DNA from 4 places in the Streptomyces sp. NPDC059255 genome. Region 4 is predicted to be linked to each of the others. Evidence: riboswitches for the same ligand, from Rfam matches in the RefSeq annotation. Region 4 holds a riboswitch; each other region holds the start of a gene.

The links. Region 4 has a riboswitch for S-adenosylmethionine ahead of ACFXKG_RS33720 (putative leader peptide). Riboswitches for the same ligand answer to the same signal wherever they lie in the genome.
Region 1: linked by a shared signal. The riboswitch ahead of ACFXKG_RS28985 (PotD/PotF family extracellular solute-binding protein) and the one ahead of ACFXKG_RS33720 (putative leader peptide) in region 4 are both predicted to bind S-adenosylmethionine.
Region 2: linked by a shared signal. The riboswitch ahead of thrC (threonine synthase) and the one ahead of ACFXKG_RS33720 (putative leader peptide) in region 4 are both predicted to bind S-adenosylmethionine.
Region 3: linked by a shared signal. The riboswitch ahead of ACFXKG_RS25315 (aminotransferase class V-fold PLP-dependent enzyme) and the one ahead of ACFXKG_RS33720 (putative leader peptide) in region 4 are both predicted to bind S-adenosylmethionine.

Annotation. Positions count from the first base shown of each region.
Region 1 is NZ_JBHYZP010000030.1:15,390-19,838, reverse strand. It holds gene ACFXKG_RS28990 (beta-galactosidase) at 1-2,365, opposite strand, end outside; SAM riboswitch class IV at 2,602-2,723, shown strand; gene ACFXKG_RS28985 (PotD/PotF family extracellular solute-binding protein) at 2,901-4,031, shown strand; gene ACFXKG_RS28980 (ABC transporter ATP-binding protein) at 4,028-4,449, shown strand, end outside.
Region 2 is NZ_JBHYZP010000009.1:48,146-52,594, reverse strand. It holds gene thrC (threonine synthase) at 1-1,186, opposite strand, end outside; SAM riboswitch class I at 1,204-1,331, opposite strand; gene ACFXKG_RS14020 (glucosyl-3-phosphoglycerate synthase) at 1,557-2,513, shown strand; gene ACFXKG_RS14015 (hypothetical protein) at 2,558-2,716, shown strand; gene ACFXKG_RS14010 (trehalose-6-phosphate synthase) at 2,841-4,379, shown strand; gene otsB (trehalose-phosphatase) at 4,430-4,449, opposite strand, start outside.
Region 3 is NZ_JBHYZP010000024.1:46,465-50,913, reverse strand. It holds gene ACFXKG_RS25325 (hypothetical protein) at 1-157, opposite strand, end outside; gene ACFXKG_RS25320 (Lrp/AsnC family transcriptional regulator) at 372-653, shown strand; gene ACFXKG_RS25315 (aminotransferase class V-fold PLP-dependent enzyme) at 742-2,169, opposite strand; SAM riboswitch class IV at 2,391-2,508, opposite strand; gene trpD (anthranilate phosphoribosyltransferase) at 2,637-3,701, opposite strand; gene ACFXKG_RS25305 (cytochrome bc complex cytochrome b subunit) at 3,929-4,449, opposite strand, start outside.
Region 4 is NZ_JBHYZP010000039.1:63,004-67,452, forward strand. It holds gene ACFXKG_RS33710 (LLM class flavin-dependent oxidoreductase) at 1-612, opposite strand, end outside; gene ACFXKG_RS33715 (putative leader peptide) at 687-803, opposite strand; SAM riboswitch class IV at 1,348-1,455, shown strand; gene ACFXKG_RS33720 (putative leader peptide) at 1,492-1,557, shown strand; gene ACFXKG_RS33725 (glutathione S-transferase C-terminal domain-containing protein) at 1,669-2,451, shown strand; gene ACFXKG_RS33730 (LLM class flavin-dependent oxidoreductase) at 2,496-3,557, opposite strand; gene ACFXKG_RS33735 (GntR family transcriptional regulator) at 3,998-4,449, opposite strand, start outside.

The DNA.
Region 1 (4,449 bases), on a different contig from region 4:
CGCGGCCCAGGGGCAGCACCCGGATCTCGACGCCGTGCTCGACGGCCGCCGCCGCGTGCCGCCGCAGGCCGATGTCCCACGCGGGGCCGTGCCAGAAGTGGTCGGCCACGAGCCGCCCGCCGATGAAGGCGCGGGCCACGTCGCCGGTGTACGTGAGCCGCAGCAGCACCTCCCCGCCCTCGTCGAACACCGCGGCGGGGACGGCGATCCGGTGGACCGCCGCCTCCGCGAAGTCGGCGTCGACGGGGGCCGAGGCGCGCCGCTGCGAGCCGCCGTCACGGGCGGGCGGCGCGACGGCCCGGGCGCGTACCCGGTCGACGGTGACGGCACCGGCCCCGGCCACCCGCGGGGCCGGTGCCGTCCACGTGGTGAAGAGGCCGTCGGCACGGGGCCGGGAGAGCGCCGGGGGACCGGATCCTGCCGTACGGGCTCCCGCCGGATCGGCTCCCGGCGTACCGGACCCGGTCGCGCGGATCGCGGTGGCGGGCGCGGGTGCCAGGGAGAGGGAGACGGTCTCCGCCTCCGTGTGGACGCGCAGTTCGCCGCCGTCGGCCAGGACGGCGTCGTCGCAGAGCACCAGCCGCTCCGCGCCCCAGATCCGGACCCGCTGGAGGCGGCGCCCCTGCTCCTCGGTGAGGAAGAGCAGCCGGACCGGGCCCGCGGGCCCGGTCACGGTCACCGCCGCGTCCGTCCCCGGCGCGGTGACCTCCACCACCGCCGCGCCGTCCCGCCCGGCGGTCCGCGCGGGACCCGACACCACGGCCCCGGCGGGCAGCGGGAACTGCGGGGTGATCCCCGCCGTGGCGGCGAACACCGCGGTCGGCACCCCGTCGATCTCCAGCCGGGTCAGCGGCTGCGCGCTCACCCAGTCGAGCCGTACGCCGGGCCCCGCCTCGTACCCGAGGGGCCACACGAAGTGCGCGCCGCCGGGCACGGTCACCGGCGTGGCGGGCAACTGCCGGGCGTGGCCGTCGAGTTCGACCCAGAAGCGGACCTCGCGGTGGTCGGGGAGGGGCTCGTGGGGCTGGTGGTTGTTGACGAAGAGGAAGCCCTGCGTACCGCTGGAGCGCACCGCCCAGCGGAGTGTGGACCGGTCGTCGAGGCCGGCCGGTGTCACGTCGGGCAGCCGCAGCGGCATGTCCGCGAGCCGCGCCCCGGAGTCCTGGATCAGCAGGTGCTGCGCGCGCAGCGCGTGGAACGAGGGGCGCACCTGCCCGTACTCACCGAGCGGCGCCTGGAAGTCGTAGCTGACGGACGGCAGGTCGTTGGGGTAACCCGTGGCGTGCGACTCCTGGTTGGGCAGCGCGAGGTCCAGCCGCTGTGAACAGCCGTGGTACAGGTAGTACCCCTGCCAGACCGAGCCGCTGCCGAGCTTCGCCAGCGCGAGCGCGGAGACGTCCGCGGTCCGCACCAGGGGCCGCCGGTGGTACGCGACGGCCATGCCCGAGCCGAGTTCGCAGGTGATGTACGGGTAGCGGCCGTCGTCGGGCACCCCGTGGCCCGCCCGCACCGCGGGGCGCAGATCGGCGCCGATGTTCGGGTCGTCCCTGACCGGGGTGAAGACGTAGTGCCGGCGCATCTCCCGGGCCCACCCGTCGTGCGCCGGGAGCCAGAAGGCCTCCGGATAGCCGCCGTACACCGGCAGCAGGACATCGCGCGGCAGATCGGCGGCGTCCCATCCGGTGGCGGTCCACAGCGGGGCGGCGATGCCCGCGGCCGCCGCGACGCGGCGGAGCGTCGCGAGGTGGCCGGGCGCGTCGTACAGCTCGTTCTCGATCTGCACGGCGACGACGGGGCCGCCCTCGTCGTAGGAGAGGCCGCGCAGCTCATGGCCGATCCGGGCGAAGTACCGCTCGACGAGCGCCAGATAGGCCGGGTCGTCGGTGCGCGGGACGCAGCCGGCGCCGTCGAGCCAGTCGGGGAAGCCGCCGCCCCGGCACTCGCCGTGCGACCAGGGACCGACCCGTACGGCGACGGACAGCCCGAGTCCGGCGCAGAGCAGGACGAAGCGGCGCACATCGAGACCGTCGTCGAACCGGAAGGTGCCGCGGGTCTCCTCGTGCTGGTTCCAGAAGAGATAGGTGGCCACGGTGTCGACCCCGCCCGCGCGGATCTTCAGCAGTTCCTCGCGCCACTCGGCGGCGGGATAGCGGCTGAAGTGGAACTCCGCCATGACGGGCAGCCAGGGGACCCGGCCCCGCAGGATTCTGCGGCTGTCGGGGACCAGGGGCGCGGGGACGCCGTCCGGGCTGCCCATCCGCAGATGCCCCGTCGGGCCGGCGGGTGGAGCGGTCAGGTCATGAGTGCGCAGCGACAACACGACGGGCGGCTCCTGCGTCGACGACGGCTCGGGAGATCGCTTCATCGTCGGCACGGTCCCGGACCGTGTCAAGAAGTATTCCTAATTAATGAATGGCCTGATGGCGGTGGTGATGCCGACTCGGTATCTCCTCGATGCTGCCTCGGTGGCGGCGGTGCATGGCCTCGCGCGGCGGCATTTTTGCCATCTTGTCCGGAAAGATCCGCCCTGTGATCGAGGTGTGATCATCATGTGATCCGCCTCATCTTCAGAAACCAGCCACAGAGTGTTACGTTTTTGGCCGTCACGAGTCCCAGCGACAAGCCCCGGCTTGCTGGGCGGCAACCCTCCTTCTGCGGTGGGGTGCCCCGGGTGATGACACGGCTCCACGCGCACACCGATGTGCCGGGAGCAAGCGCGGACCTGTCACCCAGGTCCAGTACCTGTGACGGGAGCACGAGATGACAGCGGACGTGATGCCTCAGGGCGCGTCGTCATGGTGCCCCGCCCAGCGGCCCCCGCTCGACGAGCGGCCGGCGAACCATCACCCATGGGCCGGCGCGCCGTTCGCCGTCACCCCGCACCGAGGAGTCCTCCCCTCATGAGAGCTGCCCTGTCACGCCCACGCGGGCGACGCCCCCTGCTGGCCCTCGCCTCGGCCGCCACCGTCCTCGCCGCCGTCGCCGGCTGCGGGGTCGACACCGGCGGCTCCGGCGGCGGCTCCGGCGACGGAGGGTCCGGCTCCAAGGGGGAGCAGATCACCGTCACGGCCTTCGCGGGCCCCTGGGGCGAGCTGTTCAAGAAGTCCTTCGTCGCCCCGTTCGAGAAGGACACCGGCATCAAGGTGAACCTCGTCTACGGCGCCGACTCCGCCTGGCTCACCAAGCTCCGTGCCGCGGGCGGGAAGGACGCGCCGTTCGACGTCGTCGCCCTCACCCCCGGCTCCCTGCACCAGGCCGTCGGCGGCGGTCTCCTCCAGCCGCTCAAGACCGGTGACCTCAGCCACTGGAAGCAGCTCGACCCGGTCCTCACCCAGCAGTCCACGGTCGAGGGCTCCTCCTACGGCGTGCCGCTGACCACCGGCTCCAACGGGCTGCTGTACCGCACCGACAAGATCAAGCAGGCCCCCCGCGACTGGACCGACATCTTCGACAAGAAGTACTGCGGCCATGTCGCGCTGCCCCCGCTCACCTACAACGCGGGCCTGGAGTTCTTCTCCGCGCTGGTCTCCCAGGACGGCGGAAAGCTCTCCGACCCCGCCGACGTCGACAAGGCGTTCGAGAAGCTCGCCCGGCTCAAGGACTGCGTCTCGGCGTACCCGGCGGACGCGGGCAGCGTCTCCACCGTCCTGCAGAACGGCGACGCCTGGATCGTGCCCTTCTGGGACGGCCGCGCCTTCGCCATGGCCAAGGAGGGGCAGCCGATCGGCTTCAGCTACCCCGCCTCCGGCGCCGTCGGCGCGCTGACCTCGTACTACGTCCCCAAGGGCAGCGCGCACACCGAGGCCGCCTACAAGTTCCTCGACTACCTCAGCGCCGCCCAGTACCAGAAGCCCTTCGCCGAGGGCACCTTCTACGGCGCGGGCAACGACACCATCGACTACAGCCCCGACTTCAAGACGAAGGTCAAGTACGGCGAGGCCGTCTACAAGACGTTCACCTGGGTCGACTACAAGACGGCGACCCCCAAGCTGAACGAATGGCAGCAGCGGTGGAATCAGATCTTCAAGTGACCGGGCAGCGCGACGACGCCGGCGGCGGGACCGCCGCGCACATCGAGATCGAGGGCCTGGCCGCCGGGTACGAGGGACAGCGCATCCTCGACGTCGGCCGGCTCTCCATCAGGCGCGGCGAGTTCCTCTCCGTCCTCGGCCCCAGCGGCTGCGGCAAGACGACTCTCCTCAACAGCCTGGCGGGGTTCGTCCGGCCCACCGCGGGCCGGATCACCCTGGACGGCACGGACCTCACCGACGTCCCCACGCACCGCCGGGGGCTCGGCCTGGTCTTCCAGAACTACGCGCTCTTCCCGCACATGACCGTCGCCGGCAATGTGGCGTACGGCCTGAAGGTGCGCCGCATCGAGCGCGCCGAGCGGGACGAACGCGTCGCCGAGGCACTGCGCCTCGTCGGCCTGGAGGCGTACGCGGACCG
Region 2 (4,449 bases), on a different contig from region 4:
CGGTGTTGAGGACGACCGTGGTGAGGGCCGGGTCGAGGACGCCGGCCTCGATGAGCTTCTTCGTCACGCCGACGGTCACCCCGCCCGCGGTCTCGGCGAAGATGCCCTCGGTGCGCGCCAGCAGCTTGATCGCGTCGACGATCTGCTCGTCGTTCACGTCCTCCACCGCGCCGCCGGTGCGCCGGGCGATGTCCAGGACGTACGGTCCGTCGGCCGGGTTGCCGATCGCCAGGGACTTGGCGATGGTGTCCGGCTTCTGCGGCCGTACGACGTCGTGCCCGGCCTTGAAGGCGGTGGAGACCGGCGAGCAGCCCTCGGCCTGGGCGCCGAAGATCTTGTAGGGGCGGTCCTCGACGAGCCCCAGCCTGATCAGCTCCTGGAGCCCCTTGTCGATCTTCGTGAGCTGCGATCCGGAGGCGATCGGGATGACGATCTGGTCCGGCAGCCGCCAGCCGAGCTGCTCGCAGATCTCGTACGCGAGGGTCTTGGAGCCCTCTCCGTAGTACGGCCGCAGGTTGACGTTGACGAAGCCCCAGCCCTCGCCCAGCGGGTCGCCGATGAGCTCGGAGCAGAAGCGGTTGACGTCGTCGTAGTTGCCCTCGATGCCGACCAGGTCGCCGCCGTACACCGCGGCCATGACGACCTTGCCCTGCTCCAGGTCGTGCGGGATGAACACGCAGGAGCGGAAACCGGCGCGGGCCGCCGCGGCGCCGACGGCGCCCGCGAGGTTGCCGGTGGAGGAGCAGGAGAGGGTGGTGAAGCCGAAGGCGCGCGCGGCCTCGACGGCGATGGCGACGACGCGGTCCTTGAAGGAGTGCGTCGGGTTGCCGGAGTCGTCCTTGATGTGGAGCGAGCCGGTGATGCCCAGCTCACGGGCGAGGTTGTCGGCCTTGACCAGCTTCGTGAAACCCGGGTTGATGTTGGGCTTCGAGGCGACGTCCGCGGGGACGGGCAGCAGCGGCGCGTACCGCCAGATGTTGTCCGGGCCCTCGGCGATGCGCTTCTTCAGCTCTTCGGGGTCCCCGCTCGGCAGGTCGTACGCGACTTCGAGCGGCCCGAAACAGCTCGCACAGGCGAAGATGGGGCCGAGGTCGAAACGCTCTCCGCATTCGCGGCACGAGAGCGCGGCGGCGGGTCCGAGGTCGACGGTCGCGTCGGTACCGCTCCGGACGGTCTGCACAGCCATGATGGCGAGGCCCTTTCTCCTCATCTTCCTCGCGACGTACTTCGCCACAAGACGGAATTGGCACCTTCCCCACCGTGACCTCATGGTCGGCGGGAGGGTTGCCGGGACTTCAACGGGCCGTTCCCTCAGTCCCTCTGGATGAGCGCTATGACGCCGGAGCCTTGGTCCGGTGTGTTTGTTCACGTGCTGACCCCGGCATGCCGTGGTCATTCGCGTTGTTCAAGACTGTAACCGAAGGGGCGGAGGGTTGAGATAGTCGTCCGCACCGCGAGATGGATCACGTTGCGGCATGTACGCCGGCGTGCGTGCCGACGTACGAGCCATGAGACATCACGCACCTGACAGAGAACGCGCGCAGGGAGTACCGAACGTGCTGGAAGAGGTGGAGCACTGGCTGACCAGGCGTTCCTGGTCGGCGGGGGACCGTACGCTCGACCGGCTCCTGGCGGCGAAGGCGGCACGCGGCGCCACGGTGAGCGTGGTCCTGCCGGCGCTCGACGAGCAGGAGACGGTCGGCGCGATAGTCGCCGTCATCCGGCGCGAGCTGATGGAGCGGGTCCGGCTGGTCGACGAGCTGGTGGTGATCGACTCCGGCTCCGCCGACCGTACGGCCGAGGTCGCCGCGGCGGCGGGCGCGCGGGTCGTCCACCGGGACACGATCCTGCCGCGGCTGCCCGCGCTGCCCGGCAAGGGCGAGGTGCTGTGGCGGTCGCTGCTGGTGACGCGCGGTGACATCGTGTGCTTCGTCGACGCCGATCTGCGGGAGTTCTCGCCGGACTTCGTCTCGGGGATCGTGGGCCCGCTGCTCACCGAGCCCGAGGTGCAGTTCGTGAAGGCGATGTACGACCGCCCGCTGCGCCAGGGGCCGGCGCCGGAGGCCGGCCAGGGCGGGCGGGTGACCGAGCTGGTGGCGCGCCCGCTGCTCAACCTGCACTGGCCCCGGCTGGCGGGCTTCGTCCAGCCGCTGGGCGGGGAGTACGCGGCGCGCCGCTCGCTGCTGGAGCGGCTGCCCTTCCCGGTGGGGTACGGCGTGGAGCTGGGCCTGCTGGTGGACGCGCTGCACACGGTGGGGCTCGACGCGCTGGCCCAGGTGGACGTGGGCGTACGGCTCCACCGCCACCAGGACGACCGGGCGCTGGGGCGGATGGCCGCGGCGATCTACCGTACGGCGCAGCTGCGGCTCCAGCGGGGCCATCTCGTACGGCCGCTGCTGACGCAGTTCGAGCGGGGTGAGGACGGCTTCGTACCGCGGACGCACACGGTGGACACGGAGGAGCGCCCGCCGATGCGGGAGATCGCGGAGTACACGGCCGGACGCGCGGCGTAACGTCGGATCATCTCACTATTTGCCTACATTGCTCCCTCATGGGAATGAATCGCACGTTTTCGGGGGCTTCGGAACTCACGTGGGTGGTGCTGGCACAGGTCGGCACCACGGCCGAGCGGCTGTGGCTGCTGGGCGGGATGGCGTTCGCGCTGACGGGCGCGGGGGTGGTCGCGCTGGCCGCCGCGCGCGGGAGGCGCGACTAGAGAGCCCGCCGGGTGCCCTCCGGGCGGCCTCCGGGCGGCTTCCGAGCGGGGGAGGCTCCCGGGGCCGGGTACGTCACACGAGCCGTACGTTTGAGCGTTTCCGGGACGGGCTAGGTTTCGCGACATGGTTACCGAGCCGTCAGAAGCTTCCGGCACCCCCGCGCCCGCCCGTGTCCTCGTGGCCTCCAACCGCGGCCCCGTCTCGTACACGCGGCGCGACGACGGGACGCTGGAGGCCCGGCGCGGCGGCGGCGGACTGGTGTCGGGGCTGTCGGCCATCGGCTCGGACGACGACGCCCTCTGGGTGTGCGCGGCGCTCGGCGAGGGCGACCGGGAGGCCGTGCGGCGCACGGAGGGCCGCCTCGACCCGGCCGACACGGGCGGGCAGCGGGTACGGATGCTGGGCATCGAGCCCGAGGTGTACGCCGCCGCGTACAACGACGTCGCCAACTCCACGCTCTGGTTCGTCCACCACATGCTCTACCAGACCCCCCTGGAGCCGTCCTTCGGCCCGGAGTTCCGCGAGCGGTGGGCGGCGTACGAGACGTACAACCGCGCCTTCGCCGAGGCGCTGGCGCAGGAGGCGGCCGAGGGCGCGGCGGTCCTCGTGCAGGACTACCACCTGGCGCTGGTCCCGGGGATGCTCCGGGCGCTCCGCCCCGACCTCAGGATCGGGCACTTCTCACACACCCCGTGGGCGCCGCCGGAGTACTTCCGGCTGCTGCCCGACGACATCGCGGAGCGGCTGCTGCTGGGCCTGCTCGGCGCCGACCGGCTGGGCTTCCTGACCCGGCGGTGGGCCGGGGCGTTCAAGGAGTGCGCCCGCGCCGTGCTGGCGGGCCGCGGGCTGACGGCGCACTGGCCCGAGGACGGCGCCGTGGACGGCGGGCCGCCGTACCTCACTTACCCGCGCGCCGGTGACGGCCCGGCGGACGGCCGGACCTACCTCGCGGTCCACGGGCTGGGCGCGGACGGCGACTTCCTGCGCGAGCGCGCGCACCGCCCGGACGTGGCCGAGCGGATGGTGACCCTGCGCGAGCAGATCGGCCGGACGGCGGACGGGGCCGACCGGAAGACGATCGTCCGGGTGGACCGTACGGAGCTGTCCAAGAACATCGTCCGGGGCCTGCTCGCCTACCGGCAGCTCCTGCTCGACCACCCCGAATGGCGCGAGCGTGTGGTCCACGTCGCCTTCGCGTACCCCTCCCGGCAGGACCTGGCGGTCTACCGCGACTACACGGCGGAGGTCCGGCGGACCGCCGACGCGGTCAACGCGGAGCTGGGCACGCCCGGCTGGACCCCGGTCGTGCTGCACGTCCTCGACGACTTCGCCCGCTCCCTGGCCGCGTACCGCCTGGCCGACGTGGCGCTGGTCAACCCCATCCGCGACGGCATGAACCTGGTCGCGAAGGAGATCCCCGTCCTCTCGGAGCGCGCCTGCGCGCTGGTCCTCTCCCGGGAGGCGGGCGCCTGCGCGGAGCTGGGCGAGGACGCGCTGGTGGTGAACCCGTACGACATCGGCGCGACGGCCGACGCCCTCCACGAGGCCCTGACCATGCCCGCCGCCGACCGCGCGGACCGCGCAAAGCGCCTGGCCGCTGCGGCGACGGCCCTGCCGCCGCAGCGCTGGTTCCTGGACCAGCTGGAGGCGCTGCGGGCCTGAGGCCCCGCTCCGCCCATGGACCTCAGCCCACGGGCCTCAGCTCACGGTCCTCAGTCCATGGACGGAACCA
Region 3 (4,449 bases), on a different contig from region 4:
CACGCTCCTCGACCGTCGGCTCCCCGGCCAGGTCCAGATGGACGTACTCGACGACCTTGGACGAGCGGGTCACATCGAACCTGGTCAGATTGCCGCACAAGGTACAGCGCCACCGGGTGGAGGCCGTGGGCTGCGGAACCGTCGGAAGTGCTGCCATCGTGGCGTCCCCTTGCTCTTCATTTCCATCGTCCCTAAGCGGTGCCCCGCGATGCGGCGTCGAACCGCGGACGGCACCCGGCAACCCTACGGCCTCACGGCTCTCCCCCGGCGCCGCGGGCTTCGAAGCGGGCTCTCTCCTCGCCTGGGTGCGGTACGGGCGTACCGATAGAGTGAGGGGTCCAGTCGGCGGCCACCGAGGGAGAACGCCAACCGTGATCACCGCGATCGTGCTCATCAAGACCAGCGTGGACCGTATCCCCGAGATCGCCGAGGCGATCTCGGCTCTGGACAGCGTCAGCGAGGTCTTCTCGGTGACCGGGCAGTACGACCTGATCGCCATGGTCCGGGTCGCCAAACACGACGACCTGGCGGATGTGATCCCCGGCCGGATCAGCAAGATCGCCGGCGTCGAGGCCACGGACACGCATGTCGCCTTCCGTACGTACTCCCAGCACGACCTGGAGGCGGCCTTCGCGATCGGACTCGACGCGTAGACCGCCTCGGACAGGCAGGGCAGACACGGCAGGCAGGGCGGTCCCCGGCGGGAGCGGCCCGCCGGGGACCTCCGGGTGACGTACGGGGCTACGCGGCGGCGCCGTCCCGGTCCGGCACGCAACGGCCTTCCTCCGTACGGTAGTTCCACCGCGCGCCGTCGCTCACCAGCTCCCGCACCGCGCGTACGAAGCGCTCCACGTGCTCGTCCGGCGTCCCCGCGCCGAAGCTGACCCGGATCGCGTTGAGCGAGCGCTCGCCCGGCTCGGCCTCCGGGGCGCCGCACTCCCCCGGGTCCTGCGGGTCGCTGCCCAGCAGCGTCCTGACCAGCGGGTGCGCGCAGAACAGACCGTCCCGTACGCCGATGCCGTACTCGGCGGAGAGCGCGGCGGCGAAGTGCGAGCTGTTCCACCCCTCCACCACGAACGACAGGACGCCGACCCGCGGCGCGTCGTCGCCGAAGAGCGAGAGCACCTGGACCTCGGGCACCGCCGCCAGTCCCGCGCGCACCTCGGCGACCAGCCGCTGCTCCCGGGCGGCCAGCGCGTCGAACCCCGCCTCGGTGAGCGCCTGACAGGCGGAGGCGATCGCGTAGACGCCGATGACATTGGGCGAGCCGGCCTCGTGACGGGCGGCCGTGGCGTGCCAGTCGACGTCCACCCCGCCGTCGGCACGGCGCGCCACCTTGCGGCTGGCGCCGCCGCCCGCGAGATACGGCTCGGCATCCTGGAGCCAGTCGGCGCGGCCCGCGAGGACCCCGGAGCCGAACGGCGCGTACAGCTTGTGGCCGGAGAAGGCGATCCAGTCGACGCCGAGTTCCGCGATGTCCACGGCGTGGTGCGGGACGAGCTGCGCGGCGTCGAGGACGATCCGGGCGCCGTGGGCGTGCGCGGCGGCGGTCAGCTCCCGTACGGGCCACAGCTCACCGGTCACGTTGGACGCGCCCGTCACACAGACCAGCGCCGGGGCGTCCGGGTCACGCTCGGCCAGCGCCCGCTCCAGGGTGGCGACGGCCTCGGCCGGGGTGCGCGGGGCGTTGAGGTAGGTGACCCGGGCGTCGCGCCAGGGCAGCAGGGAGGCGTGGTGCTCGGTCTCGAAGACGAAGACCTGGCAGCCGGCCGGCAGCGCGGCCGCCAGCAGGTTGAGGGAGTCGGTGGTCGAGCGGGTGAAGACGACCTGGTCGTCGGCGCGGCAGCCGAGGAACTCCGCGACGGTGCGGCGGCTGTTCTCGAAGAGGTCGGTGGAGAGCTGCGAGAGGTAGCCGGCGCCGCGGTGGACGCTTCCGTAGTACGGGGCGTAGGCGGCGACGTCGTCCCACACCCGCTGGAGGGCCGGGGCGCTGGCGGCGTAGTCGAGGGCCGCGTACGTGACCTCGCCGCCGGTGACGAGCGGGACGGTCACATCGCGGCCGAGCACCGGGAGCGGTGCTCCACAGGCGGGGTCCTCGGACCCGGCGGAGACGGTGGTGGCGGTGGTGGTGGAGGCAGCGGAGGAGGAGGTGTTGGGGCGTGCGGACATGGCGTTGTCTCCCGGCGAGAAGAGTCGGAACAGCTTCAAGGACCCACACGGCGCCGTCACAGCATGACGGCATGACAGAGGTGGCGCCAGATGCGGATGTTGCCTCGACGCACGGAGGAGACCGTACGGAGGCGTGTTGAAGAAGGGGCGTATGAGCCCTAACGCATTCGCTTGCTCACGAGACTGCTCCCTTGAGGACCAGGACCCCAAAGGTGAGAAGGGGTCCGCGCTTGCCGCGGACCTCGCTGCCCACGGCCTGGTCTTCACCCGGGGCACCCCGCCACGGACGGAGGGTTGCCGGACAGCGAGCCGGGGCCTTAATCGCTGTCACTCATGACCTTGGCCGAAAGTATCGCACGGCGGCACGGACCCCCCAAGCGCTGTCCGCGATACGGGACGGGCCCGCTCGGGGTCAGGAAGGGGGCCGGGACGCGCGCTCCGCGTCCCGGCCCCTCCCCGGCGTCCGGTCAGGCGTTGCTGGCCGCCACCCAGCGGGCCAGCGCGTCCCGCGCCGCGCCCGAGTCGATCGCCTCCGCGGCCCGCGCGATCCCCGCCGCGAGCTGGCTCTCCAGCGGCTCGCCCGTCAGGTCCAGCGCCACCAGCGCCGCCGCCGAGTTGAGCAGCACCGCGTCCCGTACGGGACCGGTCTCGCCCGCCAGCAGCCGGCGCGCGACATCGGCGTTGTACGAGGCGTCCGCGCCGCGCAGCGCCTCCACCGGGACCAGGTCCAGGCCGACGTCACGCGGGTCGAAGGGCTGCTCGGTCACGTCGCCGTCCCGTACGGTCCACACCCGGGAGGTCGCGGTGGTGGTCAGCTCGTCGAGCCCGTCGTCGCCGCGGAAGACCAGCGACGAGTTGCCCCGCTCGGCGAGGACCCCCGCGACGATGGGCGCCATCCGGACATCCGCCACGCCCACCGCCTGGGCTCTGACCCGGGCCGGGTTGGTGAGCGGGCCGAGGATGTTGAAGGTGGTCTGCGCGCCCAGCTCCTTGCGCGCCTTGGCCGCGTACCGCAGCGCCGGGTGGAACTTGACCGCGAAGCAGAACGTGATGCCCGCTTCCTCCGCGACCTCGGCGACCCGCTCCGGCGTCAGCTCCAGATTGACGCCGAGCTTCTCCAGTACGTCCGAGGCACCGCTCGCGGAGGACGAGGCGCGGTTGCCGTGCTTGACGACCTTGGCGCCCGTGCCCGCCACGACGATCGCGGACATGGTGGAGATGTTGACGGTCTTGGCAAGATCGCCGCCGGTGCCGACGATGTCGACCGTACGGCCGGGCACCTCGATGGTGTGGGCGTGCGTGTACATGGCGCGGACCAGCCCCGAGACCTCCTCTACGGTCTCGCCCTTCGCCCGCAGCGCGACCGCGAAGCCGGCGATCTGCGCGTCGGTGGCCTCGCCGCCCATGATGCGGTCCATGGCCCACGCCGTGTCGTCGGTGGTCAGGTTCTCGCCGCGCAGCAGAGGGTTCAGTACGCCCGGCCAGGTGCGGGCCGCCACGGTGTCGCCTCCGACAGGGGTAACAGCGCTCATGCTCGCTCCTGGGTGTCTGGGACGGCTGCGTGGGCCTCGTACGGTGTGACGGCGTACGGCCCGGCCGCAAGCCTATCGGCGTACCCGGGCCCCGGTGGAAGAGTGCCCGTACTGCGGACGCGAGAACGCGTACGACGCCGCGGGTGGCACGCCGAGGGCCCCGGCCGGCTCCCTGGGGAGACCGGGCCGGGGCCCTCGGTGGTGGCGACCTGTGTCAGGCCGGGCGATCAGTGGTGGCCGTGGCCGCTGGTGATCTCCTTGTACTCCTCCGCGGTGGGCTTGGGGAGCTGGTTGTTCTCGCCGTAGTAGCCCTTGCTCAGCTTGACCCTGAGCTTCTCGACGGGCGACACCCTGCGGCGTACCCCGTTCTCGTCGGTCTCGGGGCCCAGCTCGGCGGGCTTGTACTGCTCGTGCGCGGTCAGCTTGTGCAGGTCACCCTGGTTCAGCGGGGCGTGGACCTCGATGAACTCACCGTGCGGCAGCCGCTTGATGACACCGGACTCGCGGCCGTGCAGCACCTTCTCGGCGTCGCGCCGCTGGAGACCGATGCAGATCCGCTTTGTGGCGATGAAGGCGATGACCGGTCCGACGAAGAAGGCGATCCGGACGAACCAGGTGATCGCGTTGATCGACAGATGGAAGTGCGTCGCCCACAGGTCGTTCCCGCCACCGACCAGCAGGATGAAGTACCAGGTCAGCCAGGCCACACCGAACGCGGTACGCGTCGGCGCGTTGCGCGGGCGGTCCA
Region 4 (4,449 bases):
GTCGATGAAGCGGCCGGTGGCGGCGTCCCGGATCTCCGCGTCGTCCTCCCAGCTGTCCCAGAGCCGGCGCACGACCTCGACGTGGTCGGCGGCCTCGTCGAAGGCGTCGGTCAGCGCTTCGTGCCCGGCGGGCGTGGCGTACTCCTCGCCGCGGAGCGGCGGGACCGTACGGCGTCCGAAGTGCGCGGCCTCGTTCGGGCGTGCCGAGATCTGTACGCGCAGGCCGGCGCGGCCGGTGCTCACGTAGTCGAGGGTGGCGATCGCCTTGGAGATGTGGAACGGCTCGGTGTGGGTGGCCACGACCGTCGGCACCACACCGATGTGGCGGGTCAGCGGGGCGACCCGCGCGGCGATGAGGACGGCGTCCAGGCGGCCGCGTACCTGGTCGGTGCGGCCGTCGGGTTCGGTGAGGGACGAGGACTGGAGGCCGAGGGCGTCCTCGATGGTCACGAAGTCGAGCAGGCCGTGCTCGGCCTCGGTGACGAGGTCGGTCCAGTAGGCGGGGTCGAGCAGTTCGCGGGGGCGGGAGACCGGCTCGCGCCAGGCGGCCGGGTGCCAGCCGGCGCCGTCGAGGGCGACGGCGAGGTGCAGCGGGGAGGGTGACGGGGACATCGGGAGACGCCTTCCTGATCAGCCGTACGGGGAGCCGGTCCCCGTACGAGGGGTGCGGCTGCGAGGGCAACAGGTCAGGGGCGACAGAGCGCGCCGGCCACGCGGAGCAGGTCGATGTGCGTCCGGGAGTACAGGTGCAGACGGCGGGGCGGGGCGGGATCCACGGCGCGGTGACGGGACACGGGACGCATGTGCCTCACCTCCACCTTTCCGGCCCGGCGGCCCCGGAGGCCCGGCCGGCTTCACGCTCGCGGCTGTCCTGGGGCGCGCCGCTCACTCCTCGGTGCGCCGCTCGCTGGTCAGCAGGCGCAACAACGCGGCTGTGGCTTTCATTCCGCTGTCCGGCTTCCTGTCCGTCCCGGGCCGCGACAGCGGTGGTCGTCGGGGACGGGGAGAACCGTCAGTCGTGGCAGAGGGCGGGACAGTGGCAGAGGGCGGGACAAGGGGCCGGACACGGCGCGCTGTTGACGCGCGGCAGGCCGTCGGAGCGGTCCGCGCGGAGCGGGTGCCGGCGTGCGGCCGTCCTGTCGGCTCCGTACATCGCTGTCACCATCACTTCTCCGGCCCTGGGGGCTCCCGTTGTGCGCCGCACGGTAGGCACGCCCCGAAAAGAATGTCAACGCGGCTGCCCATCAGGTGAGATCGCGTACCCGGCTTCCTTGACGCCGTCACGGAGGGCACCGAGACTGATGTGGACGGTCACGATTGTCAGCGCCCACGGCGCGGGTTCCGCCCGCTCATGTGGTCATCGGCCCCGGCCCGCCGACAGGCAACCCTTCCACCGCGACGGGGTGCTCCGGGTGACGACCGGGTCCCGCCGACGCGGCGGGGCAAGCGTGGTCCCGCGTCTCGCGGGCCCCGGAGGTGAGACGGGTGGCAATGCCGAGGAACGGCTTGACGAGGCGCCTGCACATCGACCTGTTGCGTGTCTCCAGCGCTTACTGATCCGCCGTCGGTCCGTGCGATCCGGACCGGTGCGAGAAGCGCAGTCGCTCCGCATTCGGCCGCCGGTGCCCACAAGGCGGCGGTGGCTTCCTCGTTCCCCAAGGGAGAGTCATGCCCGAGACAACTTTGCGCAGCCCCGGTACGGCCATGGCCGGCGGTCGTCCCCCGGCTCCGTCCGCGTCCGCACTTCGCCCCAGGGTGGCCGCGGCCTCCCCCCGACCGCACCGTTTCCACAGCAGGATCGGCGTCGGCCTGGCCGGCGGCTTCTACCCGGCACCACACCGCTACGACCTCTACCTCTGCGCGGGGTGTCCCCGCTCGCTGCGTGTCTCGATCACCCTCGACCTGCTCGGCCTCGGCGAGTCGGTCGCCACCACGCTCCTGACCCGTCCCGCCGGGACGCCCGAGGCCTTCGCCTCGCTGCGCGGCGCGTACGAGGCCACGGTGCACCACTACGACGGGCCGCTGACCGTGCCCGCGCTGCGCGACCGCTGGAGCGGACGCATCGTCAGCAACGAGACCCCGGCCATCCTCCGCGACCTCGGGGGCCTGCTCCCGGGCCGCGACGGAGCCCGTCACCGCGCCCTCAACCCGCCCGGTCTCGCCCCGGAGATCGACGCGCTGCGCGACCTGCTGGACCGGGACGTCACCCCGGCCGGACGGCCTTCGGAGCGGTCGGCGGCACTCGACCTGCTGGACCGCCGGCTCGCCTCGGGCACCCACGCGCTGGGCGACACCCTGACGGCCGCGGACGTGGACCTGTGGGTGGCGCTCGTCCACCTCGGCCCGGCCGGCACGCTCAGCTCGTACCCCCGGCTCGGGGCGTACGTACGCCGCCTCGCCGATCACCCCGCCTTCCGGGACAGGACCGGGGCGGTGCCCGACGCGGCGTGAGGGAGGGCGCGGCGCCGCGCCGGCCGTCGTGCCGTCCATGACGGTCAGCGCAGCCTGGGCAGCAGTTGGTCTCCGACCCGGGCGGTCTCCTGCTGGTACGGGGTGTCGGAGAGGACGAAGTGGGTGACGCCCAGCACGCGGTAGTTGTCCAGCGCCGTGGCCACGTCGGCGGCGGAGCCGACCAGCCAGGTGGTCGCCGCTCCTTTGCCGCCGACGGTGCCGGGGGTGGTGTACAGGCAGGTGTCGAGGACCTCGCCCCGTGCCGCGAGGTCGAGAAGCCTCTGCTGTCCTGCGGCGGTCCTGCCGTTCTCCGTCCAGGCGGTCTCCCCCGCGCTCCGGGCCGTCCGCGCGACCTTCTCCTCGGCGGCCCGCCAGGCCTCCTCCGTGGTGTCGCGCACCACCGTGGTGATCCGCAGACCGAACTGGAGAGGCCGGTGCCTGCGGCCCACCTCCTCGCTCAACGCCTTCAGCCGGGCGATGCGTTCGGCGACGCCGTCGAGCGGTTCGCCCCAGAAGAGCTGGACGTCCGCCTCCGCCGCGGACACCCGTTCGGCGGCCTCGGAGGCGCCACCGAAGTAGAGCGTGGGATGGGCCCGCGTGCCGGTCGCGTACGGGCGTGGCGCGACCGTGGACCGGCCGACCCGGAAGTACTCACCGTCGAACGTCACGTCCTCCTCGGTCCACAGGCGCCGTACGAGATGCAGGAACTCCCGGGTGCGGGCGTACCGCCCAGCGGGGTCACTGTGCGGGTCGCCGTAGGCGGCGGGCTGGTCGAGCCCGCTGACGATGTTGACCAGCACCCGGCCGCGGCTGAGCTGGTCGAGTGTGGCCGCCGCGGCGGCGAAGTGGGCCGGCTGCCAGTATCCGGGGCGGACCGCGATCAGGGGTTTGAAGGTCTCGGTCCTGGCGGCCAGCGCGGTGGCCAGGGTGAAGGTGTCCGGCCGCCCCCACCCGGTGCCCAGGAGCGCGCCGCCCCACCCGTGCGCCTCCGCCGTCCTGGCCAGGTCGGTGGAGTACTCGACGGATCCCCAGCCGGTCGCCCTGTCGTCACCGCGGTGGCCCGGTTCGACGGTGTTGGGGATGTACCAGAGGAATTCCGGGCTCATGAAGATTCCGATCTCTGCTCGGCCGGCACCGCGGAGCTGCGGGCACGGCCCGGTGAGGGACTCGGGACGCCGGAGGAGGGGCGGGGCGGTGGCGGCCTCGTCGGCCGGGGTGTACGCGGCGCGCGCCGGTCAGCGACGCGAACCGGTCACCGCTCCACGGCCGTGCCGGCCCCGGACGTCGGAGGGGGAGGTGGCGTGGCGCGAGGTGGACCGGAGGGTCAACACCGTGCGCTGGACACGCGGACGAGGTCGACACAGCGCTCGCGGGTGAGCAACGGGACCTCGTACATGTGAGGGAGTCTCCGCGCGATCGACAGGAATGTCAACGCGCGCCTCCGGCCTCGCCCTCACCGGATCGAGGCCCGTCGCTTCTGTTCTCGGCGTGAGCGGCGGACGACGGCCGAGCGGCGGACGACGGCACGGTCCGCCCGGCCTCCGGCTCAGCGATCCGCCGAGTGGAACACCTCGACGTTCAGGCGGCTGCGGTCGCCGCGGTGAAATCCGGTGAACCGTTCTATCGGCCGGCCGGCCTGGTCGAAGGAGACGCTCCGCATCACCAGGACCGCCGCTCCCGGCGCGCAGTCGAGGGCCGACGCGACCGTCTCGTTCGCCACGTCCGCCTCCACCGACCGCCGGGCGCGCTCGAACCGGATTCCGAACCGCCGTTCCAGGACGCCGAAGAGCGAGACGTCCTCCAGCTCGATGTCGAGCAGCGGCTGCCCGACGTCGACGGGGAGGAAGGTGCGGGTGAAGGCCCATGGAACGCCGTCCACCTCGCGGACGCGCTGTATCTCGACGACATCCGCCCCTTCGGCGACGGCGAGATCGCGCGCGACCTGCGGTGTGGCGGCGACGATGCCGCAGAACAGCGTACGGGAGTGCTGCTCACCCG